Regions from separate parts of the Thermoanaerobacterium calidifontis genome, predicted to be linked through region 2. Evidence: a T-box and tRNA genes for the amino acid it is inferred to sense, from the RefSeq annotation. Region 2 holds a T-box; the other holds one or more tRNA genes.
What was found. The T-box of region 2 lies ahead of leuS (leucine--tRNA ligase). A T-box ahead of a tRNA ligase gene usually reads a tRNA of that ligase, here a tRNA-Leu.

Region 1 (4,432 bases), 660 kb from region 2:
CTTGAAAGTTGTCTTTGCAGTCTTTTTAGTTTCTTCTCTGATTTTTGTAGCCATTTAGGATTTGAGTATAATTCTCCATCTGATGTTGCAGCTATTGAGTTTATTCCTTTGTCTACTCCTATTGCTTTTTCTCTTATGACTGTTTTTTCTTTTTCTTCTTCTACTTCAACTGATAGATTTATATACCACTTTCCTGCATGGTATTTTATGTTTATTGTTTTGACTTTTGTTGGATCAAAGTTCCTATGTGCTTTGATTTTTATATGTCCTATATTTTTTATGTATACATATTCCCAAAGTTTCTTTTTGCTTCGCATTGCGGAAGTGTTATGGATGTATAGTGATATTTATCTTTGAATTTAGGATATTTGGCTCTTTTGTCAAAGAAGTTTTTATATGCTCTATCTAATCTTCTCAACACATCCTGTAATATTTGCGACTGTACTAATTTGTATTCTGTATGTTCTTTTTTATATTTTGGAAGCATGTTCTGCTGTTCTTTATATGTAAGTCCTTTGCCATATTGTTTGTAATGTTTTATTCTTTGATCCAGTGAATAGTTGTATAATTTGCGGCACAAATACAATGTATAAAAAAGCTTTTCTTCTTGTTCTTTTGTTGGCTCTATGAGAAAATGCTGACATATCATCATCTTTTCTCACCTTGGCTTTCTATATACTGTTTTATAACTTCTATAGGTGCACTACCAGTTGTAAGAAGGCAATAACTTCTTGACCAAAAATATTCTTTCCAAAGTTTTTGTTTTATCTGCGGATATTCTTTTTTTATGAGTCTAGACGATGCACTTTTATAAGCGTTAATGAATTTAGATATTTCAGAGTTTGGCTCTGCTTTGAAAAGTATGTGTACATGGTCTTTATCGTGATTCCATTCTTGCAGTGATATATTATAATTAGGTGATATATTCTCAAATATCTCCTTTAATCTATTTGATATGTTATCGTCTATTACTTTTCTTCTGTATTTTACAACCATTATAAGATGATAATACAATAAGAATACTGAATGATTATTATTATCTAATATCAGCATTATATCACCACTTCACTCTTTTACTCCTGATAATATTATAACATATAATTCCATGGTAGACAATAGAAATTCATCTCCCACCTAAAGAGAATGGGAGACTTCTTTCAAGTTTTTATTAAAATAATCGAATCATTATGTTTACCAGAAGATCTATCAGAAGAAATTTTGAAGTAGAATGAAATACATCTTTCATGCTTTTAGAGTTCAGTCTAACAGTATGCTTAAAAAATATTTTTTATCTTCTCTGATATTTGTTTGATAACAGCAATTGATAGAAGCAAATTATTGCCTCTATAAAAATAAAAGCACTCCTGCAAAATAAGCAGAGGTGCGCTATAAATTCAGATTTTTTTCTTGAGCAAATCGAAAATAAAAAATCCACACTGCTTTTATAATCCTATAAATTCCTTGCTAATTCTTCTAAAAGTTGAGAAGTAGCGCTTAATTCTTCTATGGATGAACTAATTTCTTCAAAAGCAGTAGCTTGTGTCTCAAAAAATGAACTTGATGCATTTATTTTGTCAGAAATACTTTTAATAGATTCCTGTATTTTTTCCAATATTGAGTCTATTCTACTTATTGATTCACTGCTGCTATTAGATAGCTTTCGTATCTCTTCAGCAACTACAGTAAAGCCCTTACCTTTTTCACCAGCTCTTGCGGCCTCAATGGCTGCGTTCAATCCCAATAAATTAGTTTGTTTAGAAATATTCTGAACAAATTTTAAAATATCATCAGTGCCCTTTGTATTTTCAATAGCTTTATTTACTTCTTCCAATATCTTAGTATTAGAATTAACCACAATTTCGACTCCAGAGGAAACCTCTTGAATGGCCGAAGATATTTGCTCAAGCGATGATGCAAGATTTTCGGATAGTGATAATACTTTGTGTCTTTTTTCTAAACTTTTCCCCATAAGTAAAACCCCAATTACAGTATCATCGTAGTCTTTTATAGGGATAGCATATGACTTAAACGGCACTCCATACACTTCTTTCGGTACATCTTTTATAATGTAGTTTCCAGTTCTAATGGCTTCAAAAGCTGCACCACCTTCTGGAATTGCATCACCTACTTTTGCATTAATAGGAAGCTCATCACAATTTTTTATCTCCAAATATTTTTCTCTATCTACAATGGCAAAAGATACACTGTCCTCAAAAAGTAATGGTAAAAAAGTTGTTAACTTATTAAAAAACTCAAGCATTTCATCTTTAGATACAGTTATCAATTTTAGTCCTCCTTAATTCGTTAATTTTTTAACTTCTCATAAAGCGCTATAATAAATTATATAGAATTAACGACTTTTGTCAAATTTAGCTAATATTTTTCGATCCTTCATAGGTAAGCTAAAAACATTTATTCACATCTTTTGTAAAATTGTAAAATTACTTTCTTCTTATGTAAATTAGGCCAATATCAATCAATCATTCTTGATAATTTTAAACATCCCACCTTCCTATAAACCTTAAAAGTAATTTCTAAAATGTCTCGATATCCTGTGCTTTTTGCCTTATCCAATGTAGACGACAAATTTAACTTTATATAAATATATTCTGCATAATTCTTCTAATTCCTTCTTTGTAAATTAAATAAAAAAACAATTGATTACTATTAGTCACTTTCATCATCAAATATGTCAAAATTTTATTGTAATCTACACCGAATAATATGGCATAAAGGTATTGACTAATAGTCTTTTATGTAATATAATTAATGATGTCGCTGGTTGATGTGATTGCCGGAGTGGCGGAACTGGCAGACGCACAGGACTTAAAATCCTGCGGGCCTTTAAAGCCCGTACCGGTTCGATTCCGGTCTCCGGCACCAATTGAATAGTACATCGCGGGGTGGAGCAGTTGGCAGCTCGTCGGGCTCATAACCCGGAGGTCGCAGGTTCAAGTCCTGCCCCCGCAACCAAACATGGCGGCGTAGCTCAGTTGGCTAGAGCATGCGGTTCATACCCGCAGTGTCGGTGGTTCGACTCCACTCGCCGCTACTTCCAAAGAACGGAAATCATCACCTATCCCGAAATAGAATTCACATTTTATTTCAGTTGGATAAACGGTGATTTTTTTATATATTTTTTCAGCACTTCCTTTATTTTTTTGGATCGCTTAAAGAATTAATTACCTCTCTATCTGCATTGAATATTTTCATGACTATTTCAGGAGTAATAAAACTTGTTTCTTTCTTCCTTTCTATTTTTTTACAGATACCATGAATCTTCGAAAACCAATTTATCCTAATTCTTCAATTTTTTTATCTACTTTTTTGGTAACTCTGTAATTTCTGCTATTCTATCTATGTCCATACCTTCTTTTAATAACTTTTTTGCTATTTTTATGTTTTTTCTTTTTCGCCTTTTTTAATTCCTTTTTCTGTGCCTTTTTCTATTATCATTTTGTACATTTCAGATTATTCAATCCTAAACATCCTTATCATCTCCAGAAAAACTTTCTCAATAACTTCTCTTTTATAAATTATGCCCGATAATATTTCTGCCTTAAACGCTATGTCTTTCTTTTTGTTTATGTCTAATGGAATATCTTTTATAGCCTCACACATCTTTCCAGATATTTTTCTCCTTCTTCTTTCCTTTTATTTTGATCCATCATTGAAAGAAGCGAATACAAGTCATAATAGTCTGTTTCTACAACATCAGTATATTTTATGTCGCCGACATTTATTATTTTGTATTTATAGTCTAATGTGTTTTGTTCTTCAAAGTCGTAGTTTAAGCTATTTTCCATGTTTGCATTATCTTTGCCTATATAAATTACTATCTAATATGGTAAGAGATTATGCTTTTCCATTATCTCCAAGGAATATCTAAGCATCCTGTAAGGCATCTTTTCGTCATTTTCTGATTGAAATTCTATATGAACAGCCACTTTTCCTTTGTCTGTTGTACATTTGAATATCATGCCACTGTCTCTGCGTTCTACTCTTGCAAATTCTATATTTAGTTCATCGATTTTCGTATATTGCAGTCCTAAAAAATAACTCATTATGTCATCAGACATATCAGAAAAATATTTTTCATCGTTATATCGTATTTTCGGCTCATACATCTTCCTTCCATTTCTCTGCTTTCTTAATATATAAAGACCATAAAAATATACAAAAAAATAAAAGCACTTCTACAAAATAAGCAGAGGTGCACTATAAATTCGGATTTTTTGTTTTGAGCAAAGCGAAAACGAAAAATCCGTACTGCTTTATTTGATTTTATTTGACTTATTATATCTCCCGGCAGCAATAATCCCTAATATTTCCAAACCAATACATACACCTATAAAAAGTCCTCTTGAAAAATCTCTAACTTTGTATCTTATGATAATTTCTATAAAAGAAATAAGTAAAGCACCTGCAAAAA
Region 2 (4,432 bases):
ATGAGAGATTTAAAAGGTTCATCGAAGTCCAGATATCCTAAATCTCTCAATGCCTTAGTGACAAATCTGGCATATAAAAGGTGCATGCATGCGTGCTCGGCACCGCCTATATATTTGTCAACTGGTAGCATCTTATCAATAAGCTCTTTGTTGAAAGGCTCTTTGTCGTTTTTGTTGTCAGGATACCTTAAGAAGTACCACGATGAATCAACAAATGTATCAAGTGTATCAGGATCTCTTAATGCTTTGCCACCGCATTTAGGGCATGTAGTATTCATAAACTCCTCAGATTTTTTAAGGGGCGACTCCCCATCCGGTGAAAACTCCACATTGTATGGCAAAAGAACCGGAAGATCTTTTTCAGGCACGGGCACCAGTCCGCATTTCTCACAGTGTATTATTGGTATAGGTGCACCCCAATACCTTTGCCTTGATACAAGCCAATCCCTAAGCCTGTAATTTACCTTAAGTGCTCCTTTGCCTTCTTTCTCAAGCATCTTCACTATTTCTATCCTTGCATCTTCTGATTTACTTCCTGTAAAATCACCGCTGTCTACAAGAATACCGTATTCAACAAATGGCAGTGAGTCGTCTACGCCATCATTTCCCTTGATGACTCTCTTTATTGGCAAGTCGTACTTCTTAGCAAATGCATAATCTCTCTCGTCATGGGCAGGTACTGCCATGACACAGCCTGTCCCATATGTAGCAAGAACGTAATCGGATATCCATATAGGCACTTTCTCACCTGTAATAGGGTGAATAGCGTACGCTCCTGTAAATACGCCTGTCTTCTCTTTTTCCGTTGAAAGCCTCTCTATCTCGCTTTGTTTTCTGGCGTATTCTTTATATTCTTCTACATTTCTTCTATGCTCATCTGTCGTTATGAGATCTACTATCTCATTTTCTGGAGCTAAAACCACGTATGTAACACCGTATAGCGTGTCAGCCCTTGTCGTAAAAACTTTAAACGATATGTCTTTGCCATCGACTTTAAACTCTATCTCAGCACCATCAGATTTTCCTATCCAGTTTCTCTGCATCATCTTCGTCTTCTCAGGCCAATCCAGCTCATCAAGCTTATCTAAAAGTTCTTCTGCATAATCAGTTATTTTCAAAAACCATTGTGTCAAATCTTTTTTAGTGACTTCAGAGCCACATCTTTCACAAGTGCCTTCTACAACTTGCTCATTTGCGAGGACTGTCTTGCAGCTTGGACACCAATTGACAGGAGCCTTTTTCCTATAAGCCAAACCTTTCTTGTACAGTTGTAAGAATACCCATTGTGTCCACTTGTAGTAATCAGGCAAACAGGTTATAACCTCATAATCCCAATCAAATGTGGCACCCATCTCTCTTAACTGTCTTTCCATAGTCTTTATGTTTTGAAGGGTAGAATCCTGTGGATGTATGCCTGTCTTTATGGCATAGTTTTCTGCTGGCAATCCAAACGCATCAAAACCCATTGGATGAAAAACTTCATAGCCCTGCATCCTTTTCATCCTTGCCCATGAATCAGCAGGCCCGTAGTTATACCAATGCCCTGCGTGAAGCTTAGCACCTGACGGATACGAAAACATCTCAAGACAGTACAGCTTTTTATCAATGTTTTCCGGGTTAAACTTGTATAGTTTTGTATCCTCCCACTTCTTTTGCCATTTTTTATCAATATCCCTTGAATAAGCCATCTTCTCACTCCTATTAATATTTTTTTGCATAAAAAAGGCTTTACATCACAAAGAGACGAAAGCTACGCTTCCGTGGTACCACTCTTTTTGACGCAAGCCCACTTGTTTCATATAACGGTACAACCGTGCATACTTTTAATATGCATGCTCAATGGCGAGTTCAGCTAACACAATGCCTTTTCCCACCGTCATAAGGCTCTCTGAAAAAGTCTTAGCCTACTACTCCACATCATTGCATTATCAATATATATTTATCAATATTTTATTACAAATGCTCTTAAAATGCAATATGATAAATCACCATTGGCGACCTGGATCGTCTGCCATAGAATTAACTGTTGCCGCAGGATACAGCACATTTACATGGTCAACAAGATTTGTCGTATCTGATATGACAAATTCAAGCTTGTAGTCAGAATTCATCGTATATCCTAAAACAGTTTGGCTTGTAGTGCCGCTTATAGTGGCTTTATACAAGGCTTTTCCCAATACATTTTCAATATCGCTTCTTGAAATGGCTTGTAATCTAGGATCAAATGACCTTGTCTCAAAAACCTGCATTCCTTTATTAAATCCAAATACAAGATCCTTCTTTGTAAAAGTCGTATAAGTTCCCTTTGCAGATGAAATATACTCTTGCTTGTCAGGGTTTCCATACACCTTTTCTATGTCATCTATAGTAGTTTTACCTGTGACAAAATCGCAGTTTATTACTTTACCTTCTTTAGCAAGGCTTACTATCTGATTTAACAAACCAACGTTGCGATTGTCTACAACAGGATTCTGATCTCGTTTATCACTATTGCCATTATTATTATCATTGCTGCTCTTATTTTCATCTTTTGCATTATTATCAGAAGTTGAATTATCATTTGTTGCAGTTTTTTGGCTTTGCGATTGTTGGTTTCTTCTTTGTGCTGTATTAGAATTATTGTAAAGCAGGTATCCGGCAAAAATCGATACAGCAACAACAAGTGTTATCAATAAGATGTATTTTTTCATAATCAATCCTCCAATTTTTTATTTATTCCCCCACACAAATGATAACCTTATGCAATGCCTTTCGTCAATGGCTTTAAGGGAGATTTAATACATAATTAATGTTTTTAATACTTTTTTGATAATTGCTTAACAACATTACACTATAGTGTTAAAATATAGTTAAATAGATTGATGTTGGAGGTGATATTATGGTAAATGGCACATCACCCAAAAAATTTGACGCAAAATTTATAACAAGAACAGCTATTTTACTGGCATTGACTATAATCGTACAATTTATCAAGATGCCACAGCTTGTAACAGGCTCAATCGTAAATGCGATGCTTATTGTATCGGCTTACTTTGTAAGTGTCTGGTCTGGCATCACAATAGGGCTTTTGACGCCAATCATCGCTTTTTTAGTAGGACTTATGGGATTTCCAATGCTTATACCATTTATAATGATTGGCAATGCACTGTACGTAGTGCTTTTCTCGGCTATTAAAAACAACATCATAGGCATGATAACAGGGGCAGTTGTAAAGTTTTTATGGCTGGCAGCTTCCGTAAAGTACATTCTCGTAATGTTTGGCGTAAAAGTACCGCAAAAAATTGCAGCAGCCTTTACATTCCCGCAGTTAGCTACTGCTATAATCGGTGGAATACTATCCATCTTTTTAATATTCATCTTGACAGGTTATTTCAATAAATCAAAGGAGTAGGTACATACCTACTCCTACTCAATTGCTTCAACATTTTTTAAATTGGTCATCTTATTTGAAACCCTTAAAACATATTCTATCAAAAAGCTTTCTTCATACCTTAAAAGCTTTGAATCAACGTTTTCTATAGTATCTGTAAACCAATGATAATTTTTTATAGATCCGTCTTCATCCATGGATAAAAACGCTATAGCGTCGAATCCACTTGCTAAGACAGGCAGTGCATCTGTGGGCAAAAGCAAGTTTTTCCTTCTCTGAACCGTATTTTTTGGATACTCTTTTGCCATAAGATCTACAACATCTAAAAGCATTTTGCCTGCTTTCCTGTATATTAACATACCTTCTCCTTCAAGGTATGTCAACTTTCCTGCCCCAAGATTATCCAGTATTACAAACTGTGTATCACCACTTAACAACTTTCTATATTTTTTTAAGAAATATTTCATTCCCCTTTCGCCAGTCTCCTCGCTGCCTGTAAAGAGGAAAATTAGTTGCACGTCGTCCGGAAATTTATCCATGTTATTTGCATAGTGATCTGCAATTGCTAATGCCAAAGATACACCAGAACCATTGTCATTAGCGCCGTTTGTGTACTTTCCACCTAACTGGCATATAAGCAAAAACACGACCATTGCAAATGTTATAAGTATGCCTAACCCCAATAAAACGTTTGATACAAAAGAAATGTTCATCACTTTAAATGCGATACCTAATGGTATCAAAGCAAATCCCACATAGCCAACGTTAAAAATCATTTTTAATCTGCCAACAATTTTGGGACTAAACATCAGGCTGCCTTTTTGAGTATCAATGTGGGCAGATATAATTATCTTCTTTTTGTCGTTTTTTTCGAATTTTGTGAATACGTTTTTAGATCTGTGTTTAGGCATTATGCTTGTTTCAAAAGACCTGCCGCTTAGCTCTAAAACCAGCAAAAATACTGCAATAATGGAAATTAAAAACTCCACGACATTTAAAAATTTATCGTATACAAGCGATGCCGATCCCATAATGAAAAGAAGGATACCAAACTGAAGAGGC

Region 1: it has a tRNA-Leu gene. The T-box ahead of leuS (leucine--tRNA ligase) is inferred to sense a tRNA for this amino acid. The anticodon was not compared.

Annotation. Positions count from the first base shown of each region.
Region 1 covers NZ_AP042436.1:283,168-287,599, reverse strand. Annotated here, with positions in the region: partial or broken gene ACZ42G_RS01500 (RNA-guided endonuclease InsQ/TnpB family protein) at 1-317, opposite strand, end outside; gene ACZ42G_RS01495 (RNA-guided endonuclease InsQ/TnpB family protein) at 278-652, opposite strand; gene tnpA (IS200/IS605 family transposase) at 649-1,050, opposite strand; gene ACZ42G_RS01485 (methyl-accepting chemotaxis protein) at 1,451-1,969, opposite strand; tRNA gene ACZ42G_RS01480 (tRNA-Leu) at 2,794-2,883, shown strand; tRNA gene ACZ42G_RS01475 (tRNA-Met) at 2,898-2,973, shown strand; tRNA gene ACZ42G_RS01470 (tRNA-Met) at 2,979-3,052, shown strand; partial or broken gene ACZ42G_RS01465 (recombinase family protein) at 3,012-3,264, opposite strand; partial or broken gene ACZ42G_RS01460 (Rpn family recombination-promoting nuclease/putative transposase) at 3,320-4,123, opposite strand; gene ACZ42G_RS01455 (hypothetical protein) at 4,275-4,432, opposite strand, start outside.
Region 2 covers NZ_AP042436.1:2,311,566-2,315,997, forward strand. Annotated here, with positions in the region: gene leuS (leucine--tRNA ligase) at 1-1,688, opposite strand, end outside; T-box leader at 1,737-1,930, opposite strand; gene ACZ42G_RS12080 (YjgB family protein) at 1,986-2,690, opposite strand; gene ACZ42G_RS12085 (ECF transporter S component) at 2,879-3,391, shown strand; gene ACZ42G_RS12090 (M28 family peptidase) at 3,406-4,432, opposite strand, start outside.